One region of the Hydrogenophaga sp. RWCD_12 genome, then DNA from elsewhere that is predicted to be linked to it. Evidence: predicted binding sites of a transcription regulator. Region 1 holds the regulator's gene; the other holds the start of a gene.

The links. Region 1 encodes NrdR, which represses ribonucleotide reductase genes. Its sites were predicted from a motif close to CACNANATNTNGTG; they were not measured.
Region 2: ACLIJ1_RS08650 (ribonucleoside-diphosphate reductase subunit alpha) is a predicted target of NrdR. The motif match lies at 2,599-2,612, and genes of this name have one in related genera.

What each region holds. Positions count from the first base shown of each region.
Region 1 is NZ_JBKIXC010000005.1:390,201-399,220, forward strand. Features, by position in the region: gene ACLIJ1_RS20440 (pilus assembly protein) at 1-2,905, opposite strand, end outside; gene ACLIJ1_RS20445 (hypothetical protein) at 2,948-3,541, opposite strand; gene ACLIJ1_RS20450 (PilW family protein) at 3,567-4,562, opposite strand; gene pilV (type IV pilus modification protein PilV) at 4,565-5,176, opposite strand; gene ACLIJ1_RS20460 (GspH/FimT family pseudopilin) at 5,190-5,759, opposite strand; gene ACLIJ1_RS20465 (GspH/FimT family pseudopilin) at 5,885-6,463, opposite strand; gene nrdR (transcriptional regulator NrdR) at 6,573-7,022, opposite strand; gene glyA (serine hydroxymethyltransferase) at 7,042-8,286, opposite strand; ZMP/ZTP riboswitch at 8,348-8,503, opposite strand; gene ACLIJ1_RS20480 (transglycosylase SLT domain-containing protein) at 8,551-9,020, opposite strand, start outside.
Region 2 is NZ_JBKIXC010000002.1:332,281-341,300, reverse strand. Features, by position in the region: gene ACLIJ1_RS08665 (sensor histidine kinase) at 1-261, shown strand, start outside; gene ACLIJ1_RS08660 (sigma-54-dependent transcriptional regulator) at 270-1,754, shown strand; gene ampD (1,6-anhydro-N-acetylmuramyl-L-alanine amidase AmpD) at 1,735-2,364, shown strand; gene ACLIJ1_RS08650 (ribonucleoside-diphosphate reductase subunit alpha) at 2,733-5,579, shown strand; gene ACLIJ1_RS08645 (ribonucleotide-diphosphate reductase subunit beta) at 5,724-6,863, shown strand; gene ACLIJ1_RS08640 (histone) at 7,063-7,605, shown strand; gene ACLIJ1_RS08635 (carbohydrate kinase family protein) at 7,662-8,543, opposite strand; gene ACLIJ1_RS08630 (DUF3426 domain-containing protein) at 8,556-9,020, opposite strand, start outside.

The DNA.
Region 1 (9,020 bases):
CGGCGTAAATCAATTGTTCACCACGGCCGCCCGAGCCAACGCCGATCTGACGCCAGGCTTTCCATTGTTCCGACACGGGCAGTCCGTTCAGGTTTGCATACCGCCGGTTGAAGATGTCGTTTGAGCTGATTGGCCCGTCTAGCACGTATTCGAAGTTGTAAGGCTCATTGGCGAATGCAAGCATGCGCTTGAGGCTGCGACGCGGCATGAAGGCCGCCTGTTCGTTGCCTGTGTCGCTGTTGAAGGCATGCATGGTGCCCGCATTGGTCGCGACAAACAGAGAAGCGGGGTAACCGAGCTTGCGCCCTGCAAAACCTTCATAGCTGTCCCAGCCGTCGACGCCTCCACCGGTGGTGACCTTGTCGTACTGGTAGTCACGCGAGTAGTTCATCAACACCGAAGGGGGGTTGACCATGGCCGCAATCTTGGTGGCCCGTTGACGGAACAGCTTGTTGTCCGCATCGAGTTCCGTGTTGTCACCCCGCAGGTAGTTGATGAAGTTGTCTCCATTGGGGACGCGGGCCATGTAGGGCCCCTGCTTGAGCGCACTGCGGACATCGCTCGGCAGATCGGTGAAGTTACCGCTGAAGTCCCATGCCTGATTGGTGTCGTGCATGGTGAACACCTTGCGGGCCGATGGCAAAGGCATTTGTACTTCGGCAGACCATGCAGTGGCTCCAGTTTCGTTGCCTGCCGCGTCGAGTACACGCGCCATGATGTTGCCGGAGTTGTCTAGGGTGCGGTAGGAAACGGTGTACTTGAAGCGTCCCGCCAGCGTGGAGTTGTCACCGCTGCCGGAGCTTACAGAGACGCCGGCGTCCCGGCCCGCGGAGCTCAGGATATCGGCGAGCACCGTGTCAAAGATCTTGCGAACGTCTTCGGCCGAACGCGCGCTGAAGGCCTTGCCGCCACCGGTGTAACCGGCTTGCACGAAGTCGTCCACCCGGAGCTGGTTGGTGGAGGTGGTCACCAGGTTGCCCGTAGGCCAGGCTGGCTTCGGCGTGGCGGCATTGCCGACCAGTGCGTACTGGGTCTTGTAGTTTTCAATGCTTGCAAAAGTGAGTCCGGTGCCGGTCACTTCACCAGTGGGTTGAACAAAATAGCCCACGGTGTAGGTCGCCATGTTCTGCCAGAAGGTCGGTTGCCCTGGCCGTGTCTGGATGTTGTCGGCCAACCCCGTCCGGAAATCCTCTCTCCAGTAGAAGCCAGCGGTCAGGTCTGCCAGGCCCCCGGTGCCGGTGCTGGGATATGGCGTGTATTTCATGCGACCTGCAACCGTGTTTTCACCGGTGGGCTGGTACTGGAAGGACTCTGTGGAACCATCAGCCAGGGTGCGGCTGAACGTGGGGCCCGCGATGTTGTCGTTGTCGGGCCCAGCAGCTGGAGCGTAGCTCTGTGTCCAGCCGCCATCTGAAAACAGCAGGTTGAACGAGCGGCGGCAGGACATTTCCAGATTGCTGGCGGAGGGAAGGGCAGCTGGGTTGACGGCCCAGGGGTTCTCCACGGCACCCGCTGGAACCTTGTAGTACTCGGCGACCTTGCTGATGGCGTTGTGCAGCGGTGTGCCACCTCGGGGCTGGATGTTGTTGAGGAACCCAAACAGCTCTGTGCTGGCGGTCGTGCTGCCTTGCAGGGTGCGCACGCCTCGCAGGACGTTCACATCGCCAGTCCCTGTGCCTGGTGCGGCGATGGCTGGATTGCGGACCGTCGGGATGAAACTGCTTGTGCCTGCAAGCGTGTAGTCATTGATCGGCAGATAGCCGATGCGCAACTGTCCCTGAAATTCGGTCTTTGACAGAGCTTGACCAATGGCCGTGCTGGTCGCCAGCTGGCGGGTGCTGTACCAGACGTACCAGTTCAGGACGTTGTTGAGTTCCTCCGCATTGGTGCACGAGTTGACCGCAGCGCAATCGGTGCGTTTGTGGTCGCCGGGCAGCGCAATGATGTTGGCGGCCGCACTTGGGTGGCCGGGCGCAAAGACACTGACGAATGTGCCGGCCGCCGAGGTGTTGATCGGGGTTCGACGGACGCTGCTGCACCCGATTTCAGCGCCTGCAGCATCTTTTTGCACTGTAGAAACGCCAGTCGTGTCGCCGGCATTTGCAGGGCTGCGGCAATATGTGTAGGTGAATGCCGGAGTCGCTACGCTGCCGGCATTGTTGTATTCCAGGTGCGTTGGAAACGGGGTGTTGGTGGCCAGTGAGTAGACGATGTTCCCTGCCGTGGAGGCCCAGGCTCCCGGCAGCGTTGGTGCAGGCTTCTGCACATTGATCGCGTACAGCGCGCCGCCCACCGGGTTTCGGTAGACGGTGTAAAAGTTGTTGGCCGGGTCGTACAACCCTTGGTTGGACACAAAGATCAGGTTTGCCGGTCGAGCCAGGTTTGCGTAAGTGGGGCCGAGCCTGGGCAGATAGGTGGTCCGAGGGTTGTAGTAGACCGGATTCACATCGGCCGACCGCTGCGCCAGCAGGTTGTTGTTGACCGTCAGCGACGGAGCGTAGTTCTGGGCTCCACCGGTCCAGTTACCCGCAGTGGGATTGCCGTTCGCGTCGAAGGCGGTTGCCTGGATGCAAAAAAGCCCAGCGCCTCCGTTTTGCGGGTTGGTGCCGTCAATGCGTCCACCCAACACCCAGCCCACACCGCGCTGCGGCGCGTAGCGCGGTGCCGGGCAGAATTGCAAGGTGTGGGGATTGTTGTCGTTGTACAGAAGGCCGTACGACTCATGGAACGGATAGGCCATGGAACCCGAGTTGTCCAGCGCAATCATCAGGTTGGGTTTGGCGCCCGACTGGGTGGACAGCAGCGGCTTGTTGCTGGGCTGCGCAGAAGCGAGCAGGGCAGAACAACCGACAGCGATCAGCAGAAGCGCTTGGCCGATGGTCTTGACGTTGAATGGGGTCTTCATCGGAACCTCTCTGGAAGACTTTGTGGAATTTCGGAGCGCGGGTTACTCGACGCCGTTATTGGCGGAGAGCACTGGAATGGTCGGGCTCAGGATGGCCTGAAGCCATACTTCCGACCCGGTGGTCAGCGTCCCATTGGCGGCGACTTTTGCGTCGCTGGACAGGCCACGCGTCGTGACCAGGAAGCGCGAGTTGCTCATTGCCTGGATGATGCAGGTCGGGTTGTTCTTCAGCCGGGCATTGCTCTTCACTGTGCTGTCGAACTGGGGTGTGATGGTGATCAGGTTGGCGGCACCGGGGGCCCAGTTGGCCTTGGTGTTCCAGGCGCCGGCCTTGATGGCGGTGTCTGTGTCTGCCGCGATCACGGTCGCAACAATCTTGCCGACTTCGGTGGGGAAGGTCGCGCCCCCGTTGTCGATGCTGTCCTTGGCCACGCGTTCGCATTGGCGCAGTGCATCTTCAGCCGCCACACGGGATACCTGATTGGTGCGCATGTTGCTCGAGAACTGCTCGTAGGTGGCCGAGTTCTTGGCCGCAAGCAGTCCGGCAAACGAAATGATCACCAGCATGATCAGCGCCATGGGGAGAACGACGCCGCGCTGGTCGCGATGCCGGATGGAGGAGATATGCGATTGCATGGCGAAGGTCCCGAGTGGCGATGCGTCAGTTCTCGTACAGGTAGGCATAAGGGTCGTTGCCTGCCTGGTACTCGGCCGGCAGCCCAGGGCGCATGTTGCGCAACTGGATGGTGGTCACGTAAGCCCGGCGGACATAACGATCGTTGGCGGTTTGCACGGCACCGTTGCAGTCGTAGTAGCGGCCGATGTCCACGGTCGTGTTGTCTCCAGTCGGCACCGGACGGGCACTTCGGGCGAGCAGACAGACGCGCATCGCCGACACCCTTGACCAGTTGACGGGGGTGACGGATCCAAGTACAGCATTCTGGGCTTCGACATAGCCGGCCACCTGGTGCGGGATGGGATTTCCCGCCGTTGGCAGCGCAGTGACCGCGTATTGCACCTGCATGTTTTCGATGTTGGGAATCAGCGCGGTGGCGTTGCCGAAACCAGCGCCGGTGCGGCCCTGGCAGAACAGCGACGGCGTGCCATCCGCGTCGTTGGCGACGTAGTAGCGGTTGTCGGCCAAAGTCATGGGCGTGGCGGTCGCCGCACCTTCGGCCAATGCGTTCCAGGCAGTAATGCCTTCATTGGCACAATTGGCTGGACGCTGCACGCCAGCATTGGTCACGGCTTGGCTGTTGAGCAAGGTGGCTTCATAGCGCACGGAGAAGGCGTCCGATCCGGTTGCTGTTCCGCTGCAGGTCTGGGCTTCGAACGCCGTACCACCAGCGTTGTTGGTGAAGCCCCCGTCGCATCCGCGAACGGCTCGTCCGGGGAACAGGCGAGCCCCGCCGGCGTCCACATTGGAGAAACCCGCCAGCCTGACCTGCTGTTGCAGCAATTCAAGAGCCAGCGTGGCATCTTCGTTCATCTGCGCTTCCATGACACTGCTGCGCGACGTGGTTGCCGTGTTCACGTAGATGATGCTCACAGCGCCGACAAGGAACAAGCCGATGGTCAGCGCGACCATCAGCTCGATCAGACTCAGACCACGCTGACGGTGCATGGGAGCATGGCGAGACAAGTTTTGATTGGCCATGATCAGAGCCCCACCTTGAAGAACATGCAGCTGTATTCCGCCTGTTCGGCCAGCGTCAGGCTGGTTGGGCAATTGCCTTGGGCCGCACTGAACAGTGTGTCACCAGCATCGGTCCTGGGCTCTTTCCACACCAGCCACACGTCCATGTCCCGCGTCGTGCCGGTCGGGCGGCTGATCACCACGGCGTCGCCTTGAGGAAGGCGATTGCGTACGTTGCGCAGGAACTGGTCGACGTCGGCTGCGGCAAGGTTGTCGGCGATCGTGATCGCATTCGCTGCGACCGAAGGATCAAGGTTGAGGTTCGCTGCTGGAACGGTCACCGCCGTGCCTGCGAAGTTCGTTGGCAGAGCAACGGTGTAGCCGCCTCGGTCGTATCCGTAGATATTGATGCGGGCACGGTCGGCATAGTCGTTGACGAGCGCCATGGCGGTCAGCCGCACCTGCGACGTCTTGTTGTAGTTGAACGTGGCACCCGAAAGGCCAGCAATGCCCAGAAGCCCAATCGACACCAACATGACGGCGACCAGCACCTCGATCATGCTGGAGCCTGTTTCACGACGGCGCAGCCTCCGCTCCGCGGCAATCTGTTTGGGGTTTGAGAACAATGCGTTCATTGAGGTCCCGTGATCAAGGGTAATCGGTGGTCACTGTGGCGCGCCCGACCCGGGACACAGCGATCTTGTCGACCTTGGTGGACGATGTCAGCCCGGAGGGCGTCACGGTGAAAGTCGTGTGCGCCGTACCGGCTGCCGCCGTGGAAAACATCAGGCCGTTCGGCCAGAATTGCAGAAACCGCACGCCAGAAGAACTTGCGAGTGATGCAATCCCTCCCTGGGCGGTCGTGACCTGGAGGATGCGTTCACCAGCGTCATAAGCTTGGTCAGTCGCTCCATCGTCAACAAACATCATCCAGCCGGTTTTCCACTCGGTGCTGTTGGCACAACTGGTTCCTGTGGTAGTGGGGCAAACCATGACTTTTCTCGTGGATTTGATGGCTTCCGCTCGGCCTTGCAGCAGGGTCGTGTTCAATGCGCGTGTCGCGCTGTCGCGGCGCCAGTTTCGCAAGGTTTCTCCGAACGTCGGTGCCATCACGGCGGTAAGGATCCCGACAAGCGTGAGCGTGATCACCAACTCAAGGATCGTGAAGCCGCGCTGACCGGCGGGCAGCGGCTGGGTGGGGTAGGACGGGTGTTTCAATTTGCGGCTCCGTACTGCAATGTACCGGCCGCTTTGCAGTGATCTTGAGCTGTGCTGACGCGCGGTCGCTTTTGGGTTCCTCAGCGGTAAAAAGCATTCATTTGTCACGAAAATCCCGCGACTGCTCAGGATCCAGTCGCTGTCTCCGTTGTGCTCAGGCGCACACGGCCGATTCGGTTGATGGTGATCTTCTGGCTGTTTCCCCGTCGGGGAATCACCTCCAGCGTCGCCATGCCGGACGACATCATGCCCGTTGGCTGAAATACGAAGCGCTGAACCGTGGCATTTCCCTTCAGGCTCAGGATACCGGTCTGCCCTTGTGAAACGGCAATGAGTTTGTCTGAAGCACCAAACTGGTTGTCGTCGTCGAGATCCTGAAACACCAGCCACCCGGATTTCCATTCCTTGTCGGCCATCGGGTTGCATGTTCGACCGTCACTGCTGCTGCACATGACGACCCTGCGGGACCAGTGAATCGCTTCGGATCTCGCCAGGGCAAGGTGGTCTGTGACAGAGCGCGTCGCCAGGTCCCTTTGCCATTCGGCCAAGAGGCCCGTCAGGGGAGGTACAGCCAATTGAATCAGGATCGCCAGCAAGGCCGTGGAGATCACCAATTCAATCAACGTGAATCCGCGATCCCGCCTGCAACAAATGCTATGTGTTGTTCCCATCCCTGAACCCCCTGTTTGAATGATGGGATTCATTATTCCCACGCTTCACGTCCAAATCGACGGCAAACGAGGTCGTTGGTAATCGTTTCGTCCCCACGATGGAGGAGGACTGTGGGCTAATGGCCCATTGGACGCGGGGCGATTAACGGCGGACTTCGTCCACCAGGGCCCGGAATTCGTCAATGTCCTCGAAGCTGCGATACACACTGGCAAAGCGGATGTAGGCCACCTTGTCGAGCTTCTTGAGTTCGCGCATGACCATTTCACCCAGTTTGGTCGAGGCGACCTCCCGGCTGCCGAGGTTGAGCAGCTTTTCCTCGATGCGCTCAATGGCGGCATCGACCTGTTCCGTGCTGACCGGGCGCTTGCGCAGGGCCAGGGTGAACGAGGCGCGGAGTTTGGCCGGCACGTAGTCCACGCGCCGGCCGTCCTTCTTGACCACCGCCGGGAAGCTGACTTCCGGCCGCTCGTAGGTGGTGAAGCGTTTTTCGCAGTGACCGCACTGGCGGCGGCGGCGGATGAAATCCGCGTCTTCGGAAACCCGGGTCTCGACGACCTGGGTTTCCAGATGGCCGCAGAAAGGGCACTTCATCGCGCTGCGCCGCCTGGAATCACTTGTAGACCGGGAAACGCGCGGTCAGGGCGTTGACCTTGGCACGCACCGCTTCGATGTTCGCGGGGTCGCGCGGGTTGTCCAGCACATCGGCGATCAGGTTGGCGGTCAGGCGGGCTTCTTCGTCCTTGAAGCCGCGGGTGGTCATGGCCGGGGTGCCGATGCGCACGCCGCTGGTGACCATCGGCTTCTCCGGATCGTTGGGGATCGCGTTCTTGTTGATGGTCATGTGGGCGCTGCCCAGGACAGCCTCGGCTTCCTTGCCGGTGATGCCCTTGGCGCGCAGGTCGACCAGCATGACGTGGCTTTCGGTGCGGCCCGACACGATGCGCAGACCGCGCTGGGTCAGCGTTTCGGCCACGATCTGGGCGTTCTTCACCACTTGCTGCTGGTATGTCTTGAACTCGGGCGTCAGCGCTTCCTTGAAGGCCACGGCCTTGGCCGCGATCACGTGCATCAGCGGACCGCCTTGCAGGCCGGGGAAGATGGCGCTGTTGATGGCCTTCTCGTGCTCGGCCTTCATCAGGATGATGCCGCCACGCGGGCCGCGAAGGCTCTTGTGGGTGGTAGAGGTCACCACGTCGGCGAATGGCACCGGGTTGGGGTACACGCCGGCGGCGATCAGGCCGGCGTAATGGGCCATGTCGACCATGAAGATGGCGCCGATTTCCTTGGCGATCTTGGCGAAGCGCTCGAAATCGATGCGCAGGCTGTAGGCCGAAGCGCCGGCCACGATCAGCTTGGGCTTGTGCTCGCGCGCCTTGGCTTCCATGGCGTCGTAGTCGATGGCTTCGTTCTTGTCCAGGCCATAGCTGACCACGTTGAACCACTTGCCGGACATGTTCAGCGGCATGCCATGGGTCAGATGACCGCCTTCGGCCAAGCTCATGCCCATGATGGTGTCGCCGGGCTTCAGGAAGGCAAGGAACACAGCCTCATTGGCGGATGCGCCGCAGTGGGCCTGCACGTTGGCGGCGTCGGCACCAAACAGTTGCTTGACGCGATCGATGGCCAGCTGCTCTGCCACATCAACAAACTCACAGCCGCCGTAGTAGCGCTTGCCGGGGTAACCCTCGGCGTACTTGTTGGTGAGCTGGGTGCCCTGGGCGGCCATCACAGCCGGCGAGGCGTAGTTCTCGCTGGCGATCAGCTCGATGTGGTGTTCCTGGCGGGCGTTCTCGGCCTGGATGGCAGCGAACAGCTCGGGGTCGGTTTGCTCGATGAGGATGTTGCGGTCGTACATGGTTTGGCAGTCTCGGGTGACGTGGACCCCGCGCACTTCGGTCGTTTTTGGATGAAGCTGCAGGGACTGCCCAGGCGAACGGCTGAACACCCGGAAACCGGGCGGTGCGCTTCCCAGTGGTTGTCCCGATCCGCGCAGAGGCGGGAGCGGAGGGCCACGTCAGCGCGGACGGCGGGTGTGATCCGCCGCGCGCCTATCGCCAGTTGCGCACCTGACTAGTTTATCCGAGCCGCAGGGCCGGCGTGGCGCAAGCTGGAAATCCCGTCAGGAACTCGTGAGGTCGCCTGTTCGGGGTTCGGCCGGGGGCGGAGCGATGCCAGGAGCAGGCTCGGTGGCTGGTTCCAGCAAGCCCGTCTGGGTGGTCGATTCGGCACCCGGCATGGCCGGTGCGGCCACTGGCATCGCTGAGAAGACCGGGAACGAGGTGGGCATCGGCTTGCCCAGCGCCACGCTCTGGATGCGCAGATGTTCACTCATCACCTTGTTGATGTAGTCGCCGCCGTCGGAAGACACCGCACCAACATACAGGCGCAGTCCGCCTTCGACCGAGCCGGCCTGCTTGATGCAGTCCTGCAGCACCTTGACGCCGACGCGCAGGTTGCTCAGCGGGTCAAATGCGGCCGCCTGCCCGCCGAAGTTGGCGTATTTGTCCGTGTGGGCGCGCGTGAGCACCTGCATCAGGCCCTGGGCGCCGACCGGACTTTGGGCATAGGGGTTGAATCGGGACTCGATCG
Region 2 (9,020 bases), on a different contig from region 1:
TCGTCCGAGAGCCGTTCCAGCGGCCTGGGGCTCTATATCTGCCGCGAGCTGTGCGAGCGGTATGGCGCACAGATTGCCTACCAGCGCAGCCGGCTCGACCAGCGCGAGGGCAACGAGTTCTACGTGCTGGCGCCCACGATGCAGGGTGGCCCGCGGGCGCCGGTTCAGCAGAGCCTGACCTATCCGCCCGGGGACTCGGTACCTCCGCCCACCCGGCCAGGCACTTCCACCAACGGCCCCCCCTCCCTTTCCACGCTCTGACGTTCTTCATGCCCGCTTCTGCCACCGCATGCGTGCTGGTCGTCGACGACGAACCAGACCTGCGCACCCTGTACGAACTCACCCTGCTGCGCGAGGGGTATGAAGTTGTGTCGGCACCGGATCTGGCCCAGGCCCGCGAATGGCTGGCCCAGCGGCGTTTCGATGTGCTGATTTCCGACATGCGCCTGCCCGATGGGCTTGGGCTGGAACTGCTGCGCGAACTCGTGGAGCAGCAACGCAGCGAAAAGACCATCGTCATCACCGCCTATGGCTCGGCCGAGAACGCGGTCGAGGCCCTCAAGAGCGGCGCTTTCGACTACCTGACCAAGCCGGTGGACCTCAAGCAATTGCGAACTGCGGTGCAGGCTGCCCTGCAGAGCCAGCGCATGGAGCCTGCGGCCAAACTCCGGCGCACTTCGGCGAGCGAGCCGGTGCGCAGCGCACCACCTCCACCGGGTGGCGTCCAGGCCCTGGCGCGCATCGTCGGCACCTCGGCCACCATGGCGCAGATTCGCCAGCGCATCGAGAAGGTCGCCACCAGCATGGCGCCGGTGCTGATCCTCGGTGAATCGGGCACCGGCAAAGAGCTGGTTGCGCGGGCCGTGCACGAATGCAGCCACCGCAGCGACGGACCGTTCGTGGCTGTCAACTGCGGCGCAATTCCCGACAACCTGATCGAGGCGGAGTTTTTCGGCGCCCGCAAAGGCGCCTACACCGGCGCCAGCCACGACCGCGAAGGCTATTTCCAGGCGGCGCGCGGCGGCACACTGTTCCTCGACGAAATCGGCGACCTGCCGCTGGGCATGCAGGCCAAGCTGCTGCGGGTGATCCAGGAAAGGCGTGTGCGGCCGCTGGGCGGTGTGCAGGAAGAAGCGGTCGACGTCCGGCTGGTCAGCGCCACGCACAAGGACTTGGTGGCGCTGGTCAAGAGCGGCGACTTCCGGCAGGACCTCTTCTATCGGCTCAACGTCATCGGCCTGCGCACTCCGCCGCTGCGTGAGCGGCGTGAAGACCTGCCGGAGCTGGTGCTTGCCTTGCTGCAGCGAATCTGCGCCGAGTCGGGCCAGGCCGCACCGACCCTGTCCGATGCGGCACGGGACTACCTGCGGTCACGCGAGCTGCCCGGCAACGTCCGCGAGCTGGAGAACCTGCTCCAGCGTGCGCTGGCACTGAGCAGCGGATCGGTACTGGAGGCCTGCGATTTCGAGGATCAAGGCGACAGCGCCGAGGCACCATCCCGCCCATCCCACGCGGACCAGATGGCCGAGTCGCCCGCGCCACCACCTGTCACCGAAAGCACCGGCATCCCTGCCGACCTGCAGAGCTATCTCGACGAGCAGGAACGACAGGTGCTGCTCAAGGCGCTCAAGGAATGCGACTTCAACCGCACTGCCGCCGCAGCGCGGCTGGGGCTGAACCTGCGCCAGATGCGCTACCGCATCCAGCGGCTGGGCATCACCATGCCATCCGACGATGAAGACACCCAGGGTTGAAGCAGTGAAGACCGATGCCATGGGCGACTGGGATGGGGGCTGGCTTCGGACCGCGCGGGCCGTGCCTTCACCCAATTTCGGGCCCCGTCCCGATGGCGCCTGCATCGACCTGATCGTCCTGCATTCGATCAGTCTGCCACCCGGCGTGTACGGCGGACCGGAGGTCGAACACCTTTTCACCAACCAGCTCGACTGGTCGGCTCATCCATATTTCGAGCAGATCCGGGGCATCGAAGTCTCGGCCCACTTTTTCGTGCGGCGCACCGGAGAGCTGGTCCAGTTCGTCGACGCCGGGGAACGCGCCTGGCACGCGGGTGCTTCGTGCTGGCGCGGACGCTCCAACTGCAACGACGACTCGGTCGGCATCGAGCTCGAAGGACTGGAAGGTGAACGCTTCGAAGCCGCGCAATACGCGACCTTGACCCGGCTGTGTCAGCAGCTGCGTGAACGCTTTCCGATCGGCCACATCGCAGGCCACGAACACATCGCGCCTGGTCGCAAACAGGACCCGGGGCCTGGCTTTGACTGGCCCCGACTGCAACGATCCCTGGGCTGGGATCATCGGTATTTTCCCGGGTGTGTCGGCACCACAGAAAACGCCACGGACTGACACCGGGGCATCGGCGGAACCTCCGTCCCGCGCCGGCCCAGCAACGGCGCGGACTCCCGCCACAAATCCCCTCGGAAACCGCGCCACCATTGGCACCCAGAGAGCAAACGCAGAATTTTCGCCGGACTGCGGCATCTCGCTGCCAGCGCCTGCGCAGCGTCTTTTTTGCCTGACGAAAAGCGAATCGGGCAAACACACAAAACACTACCGGTAGTGGCTTGTACCCCCCTCAGACACCAGATATAGTGTGCGCTGCGCCAGGCAACCTGGCCCTGTGCCCAGCGCCACGCCGCCGGCACCCACACAAAACAAACGAAAGAGGAACCATGCTGACAGCCACGCCCACCGCATCCACCAACGCCCCCCACATGCTGACCGGCAGCGCCGGTTCCACCGCCGAGTCGACCAGTTCGGCCGTGTTTGCCCAGTACCAGATCATTCGCCGCAACGGCGCTGTCGTGCCGTTCGAACCGAGCAAGATTGCGGTGGCGATGATGAAGGCGTTTCTGGCGGTGCACGGCACCCAGGGCGCCGCCTCGGCCAGCGTGCGCGAAACGGTGGACGCGCTGACGCAGACTGTGGTGCGCGCGCTGGTGCGTTCACGTCCGGGCGGCGGCACGTTCCACATTGAAGACGTGCAGGACCATGTCGAACTGGGCCTTATGCGCAGCGGGCACCACGAAGTGGCCCGCGCCTATGTGCTCTACCGCGAACGCCGCACCCAGGAGCGCGCGCAGCAGGTGAAGGCCGCGCAGCCCGCCGAAGCCACCCTGCATGTGATGGACGGCGGTCAGCGCGTGCCGCTGGACATCGCCCGCCTGCAGGGTCTGATCGAAGCCGCGTGTGCCAACCTGGGGAAGGATGTCAAGGCGGACCCCATCGTTGCCGAGACCAAGCGCAACCTCTATGACGGCGTGCCGATCGAAGAGGTCTACAAGGCTGCCATCCTCGCTGCCCGCACCCTGATCGAAAAGGACCCGGACTACACCTACGCCACCGCGCGCCTGCTGCTGCACACCGTGGTCAAGGAGGTGCTGGGCGAGGATGTGCCGCAGGCCGAACGCGCCGAGCGCTATGCCGAGTACTTCCCGCTGGCCATCAAGAAGGGCGTGCAGAACGAACTGCTGGACGAGAAGCTGCTGCAGTTTGATCTGGCCCGCCTGGCCGCCGCGCTCAAGCCCGAGCGCGACCTGCAGTTCGACTACCTGGGTCTGCAGACGCTGTACGACCGCTATTTCCTGCACGTTCGCAAGACCCGCATCGAGCTGCCTCAAATCTTCTTCATGCGCGTGGCCATGGGCCTGTCGCTCAACGAGATCGACCGCGAAGCCCGCGCCATCGAGTTCTACGAAGTGCTGTCGTCGTTCGACTTCATGTCGTCCACGCCAACGCTGTTCAACGCCGGCACGCTGCGCTCGCAGCTTTCCAGCTGCTACCTGACCACAGTGCCCGACGACCTGGACGGCATCTACGAATCCATCAAGGAAAACGCGCTGCTGTCCAAGTTCGCCGGCGGCCTGGGCAACGACTGGACCCGCGTGCGCGCCCTGGGTGCCCACATCAAAGGCACCAATGGCGAATCGCAAGGCGTCGTTCCTTTCCTGAAGGTGGTCAATGACACCGCCGTGGCGGTGAACCAGGGCGGCAAGCGCAAGGGTGCGGTCTGCACTTACCTGGAAACCTGGCACCTGGACATCGAAGAATTCCTGGAGCTGCGCAAGAACACCGGCGATGACCGCCGCCGCACCCACGACATGAACACGGCGAACTGGATTCCCGACCTGTTCATGAAGCGCGTGATGGAAAAGGGCGAATGGAGCCTGTTCTCGCCCAACGACGTACCCGACCTGCACGACCTGTTCGGCGCCGACTTCGAGAAGGCCTACGTGGCCTACGAAGAAAAGGCCGCCCGCGGCGAGATCAAGCCCTACCGCAAGCTGCCCGCCACCGACCTGTGGCGCAAGATGCTCTCGATGCTGTTCGAGACCGGCCATCCCTGGATCACCTTCAAGGACGCCTGCAATGTGCGCAGCCCGCAGCAGCATGCAGGCGTGGTGCACAGCTCCAACCTCTGCACCGAGATCACGCTCAACACCAGCGACAGCGAAACCGCAGTCTGCAACCTTGGCTCGGTCAACCTGCTCAAGCACGTCAAGGACGGCCAGCTCGACCACGCCAAGCTGCAGCAGACGATCACCACGGCGATGCGCATGCTCGACAACGTGATCGATATCAACTACTACGCGGTCAAGAAGGCGCGCGACTCGAACCTGCGCCACCGCCCGGTGGGCCTGGGCCTGATGGGCTTCCAGGACGCGCTGTATGAACTGCGCATCCCCTACGCCTCCAACGAAGCCGTCGACTTTGCCGACAAGTCGATGGAAGCAATCTGCTACTACGCCTACTGGGCCTCGACCGAGCTGGCGCGCGAGCGCGGCCGCTACACCAGCTACCGCGGTTCGCTGTGGGACCAAGGCATCCTGCCGCCCGACACGCTGGACCTGCTGGCACGTGAACGCGGCGGCTATGTGGACGTGGACCGCTCGGCCACGCTGGACTGGGACGCGCTGCGCAAGAAGATCGCCGCCGACGGCATGCGCAACTCCAACTGCGTGGCCATCGCGCCGACCGCGACCATCTCCAACATCATCGGCGTCGACGCCTCGATCGAGCCCTGCTTCGGCAACCTCTCGGTCAAGTCCAACCTGTCTGGCGAGTTCACTGTCATCAACAGCTACCTGGTCAAGGATCTCAAGCGCCTGGGCCTGTGGGACGACGTGATGGTGATGGACCTCAAGCACTTCGACGGTTCGCTGCGCCCGATCGACCGCGTGCCGCAGGACGTGAAGGCGCTCTACGCCACCGCGTTCGAAGTGGAACCGCTGTGGCTGGTAGAAGCTGCAGCGCGCCGCCAGAAGTGGATCGACCAGGCGCAAAGCCTGAACATCTACATGGCCGGTGCCTCTGGCAAGAAGCTCGACGACACCTACAAGCTCGCATGGCTGCGCGGTCTCAAGACCACCTACTACCTGCGCACCACGTCGGCCACTCAGGCCGAGAAATCCACGGGTCGCACGGGTCAGCTCAACGCGGTCTCGGTGCATGGCAACGACATGTCGATGAGCGCGCCGGCTGCTGCTGCGGTGTCCGCAGAACCGGCAACCGACATCAAGTTCTGCGCGATCGACGACCCCGGCTGCGAAGCCTGTCAGTGATCTTCATGCGCCGGGTCGAATGACTGTGATGAAACTTCTCACCGATTTCGATGCAGCACCGCAACACAATGCATTCGCCCGGCACATGATCGCTTTGCAATTCATGTCGACGCTTCGATAATCCACCGAATTGGACACCCCCCTATGTTGACCTGGGACGATCAAGTCACTCCCGCTGTTAAGCCCGCACCGATTTCCCCGACTCCTGTTTCGTCGGGTGTGCAAGCGTCACTGTCCTCCGCCGCAACGACTTCGTCCGACAGCGCCCGACGCGTCAACGTTGCCGACAAGCGCATCATCAACGGACAGACCGACGTCAACCAGCTCGTTCCCTTCAAGTACAAGTGGGCCTGGGAAAAATACCTGGCCACCTGCGCCAACCACTGGATGCCGCAGGAAGTGAACATGAGTCGCGACATCGCGCTCTGGAAAGATCCCAACGGTCTGACCGAAGACGAGCGTCGCATCGTCAAGCGCAATCTCGGTTTCTTCGTCACCGCCGACTCGCTGGCCGCCAACAACATCGTGTTGGGCACCTACCGCCACATCACGGCGCCCGAGTGCCGCCAGTTCCTGCTGCGTCAGGCGTTTGAAGAAGCCATTCACACCCACGCCTACCAGTACATCGTAGAGTCGCTGGGTCTGGACGAGTCCGAGATCTTCAACGCCTACAACGAAGTCCAGTCGATCCGAGACAAAGACGAGTTCCTGATCCCTTTCATCGAGGCGATCATGAACCCGAACTTCAATACCGGCACCCCCCAGAACGACCAGACATTGCTCAAGTCGCTGATCGTGTTTGCCTGCCTGATGGAAGGCCTGTTCTTCTACGTCGGCTTCACGCAAATCCTCGCACTGGGTCGTCAGAACAAGATGACCGGTGCCGCCGAGCAGTACCAGTACATCCTGCGCGACGAGTCCATGCACTGCAACTTCGGCATCGACCTGATCAACGCGATCAAGCTCGAGAACCCGATGCTGTGGACGCCCCAGTTCAAGGCCGAGATCAAGGCGCTGTTCGAAAAGGCGGTCGAACTCGAATACCGTTATGCAGAGGACACCATGCCACGTGGAGTGCTGGGTCTCAATGCATCCATGTTCAAGGGCTACCTGCGTTACATCGCCAACCGCCGTGCGACGCAGATCGGCCTGGAGCCGCTGTTCCCCAACGAAGAGAACCCGTTCCCCTGGATGAGCGAGATGATCGATCTCAAGAAGGAACGCAATTTCTTCGAGACCCGCGTCATCGAATACCAGTCCGGTGGCGCATTGTCCTGGGATTGAAGGCCCGACGATTGATTGACATGTTCACCGTTTCACGAAGCCCTGTTCCAGACACCCCGGTGTCGGGGACAGGGCTTTGTCACAGGATTCAAGGTCTTGGCGCCACCCGTGGATGCATCCACGGCGCCAGGATCCTGAATCACTTCTCCGGCGTTCGGTCGGTGGAAGTGCTCTTTGCAACTTGATCAAGGAGAAAACAATGGCAACTGCGAAAAAAGCTCCGGCCAAGAAAGCCGCCCCGGCTAAAAAGGCCGCTGTGAAGAAGGCCGCTCCGGCCAAGAAGGCTGCACCGGCGAAGAAGGCCGCTGCCCCCAAGAAGGCTGCACCAGCGAAGAAGGCTGCTGCTCCTAAGAAGGCTGCACCGGCGAAGAAGGCTGCTGCTCCTAAGAAGGCTGCACCGGCGAAGAAGGCCGCTGCCCCCAAGAAGGCTGCACCGGCGAAGAAGGCTGCTGCTCCTAAGAAGGCTGCACCGGCGAAGAAGGCTGCTGCTCCCAAGAAGGCTGCACCGGCGAAGAAGGCTGCTGCTCCCAAGAAGGCTGCACCGGCGAAGAAGGCTGCTGCTCCCAAGAAGGCTGCTGCCCCCAAGAAGGCCGCTGCCCCCAAGAAGGCCGCCGTCAAAAAGGCAGCCCCAGCAAAAAAAGCTGAGCCGGCCAAGAAGCCGGCAGCCCCTGCGGCACCTGCAGCTCAAACCAAGCTGAACCCTCAGGCTGCCTGGCCGTTCCCGACGTCCAGCAAGCCCTGAGTCATCCTCTCGGATGATTGACAGGCCCGGTGCGAAAGCGCCGGGCCTTTTCGTTTTCAGAGGTGGTAGTTCTGACCGCCGCGACTCGCGATCTTGGTGGCACCCAGCCGGTTGCCCAGCTCGGCGCAGCGTTCCAGCGACCAGCCCTGCGACAGGCCATGCAACAGGGCGGCGCGGAAAGCATCCCCGCATCCGGTCGGATCGACCACCTCCGCCGCGGCCACGCCAGCCACCCGGGTGACCTGACCACCCACGTGAACATCGCAACCGTGTTCGGCCAGGGTCACGATCAGTCCACTGACCTGGAGGGCAATCTCCGGCAGGCTCATGCCTGTGCGATCGCTCAGCATCTTGCCTTCGTAGTCGTTGACCGCCACCCAACTGGCCATCGAGATGAAGTGGCGCAATTCTTCGCCATTGAACATCGGCAGGCCCTGGCCCGGATCGAACACAAAAGGAATGCCGGCGGCGTGCAACTGCTCGGCGTGTTGCAGCATGGCGTCGCGACCGTCGGGCGCCACGATGCCCAGACGGATGCCGGCGTCGGTGGGGACGCGGTTTTCGTGCGCCTGCGACATGGCGCCCGGGTGGAACGCAGTGATCTGGTTGTTGTCGCGGTCGGTCATGATCATCGCCTGAGCGGTGTAGTTGTCCGCTGTGGTCCCGATGAAGCGCGTGTCCACGCCCAGCCCCTGCAGACGCGCGAGGTAGTCCTGCGCATCGTTGCCCACCATCGCCAGCGGCACCGCGTCCGAACCCAGCTGGCGCAGCCCGTAGGCGATGTTGCCGGCGCAACCACCGAATTCGCGCCGCATGCCGGGCACTAGGAAGGACACGTTGAGGATGTGCAGCTGGCTCGGCAGGATCTGCTCGGCAAAGCGGCCCTCGAACGTCATGATGGTGTCGAAGGCCAGCGAGCCGCAAATGAGGATGGACATGTTGGAGAGTTCTCAGGGATAAAAAACCAGGGCACGGTAGCCCGACATCGACGACACGCCCTGGTCCGCAATGGACAGGCGCAGGCTCAGGGACAGCGCGCCTTGCGGGGGCAGCAACTGGGGGGCTCCGGGCAGCTCGTCCGGAAGGAACACCCTGCGGACGATCACGGCGTCGCGCGTGTCCGTCAGGCTCAGTTCCAGAGCCGGCATCGCCACCGCAAAGCTGGCGCTGTTCTTGAGCACAAGATCGAACGAATAGAAGTTGCCTAGGCGCCGCACAAGGTTCGAACTGTCGATGACCACCGACTCAATCTGTCGCGCCGGCCCGACCTCGCAACCCACCGGTCGGCAGACCGCCATCAGAAGCGCCCCCGTCGCGGGGCTCCAAGCCGCCAGCCGGTCGCGCTCGTGCACTGCGATCTGCAGCAGCAACCCCAGCACCAATGCCAGCGACGCAACCCACAATGCCGCGCGCGT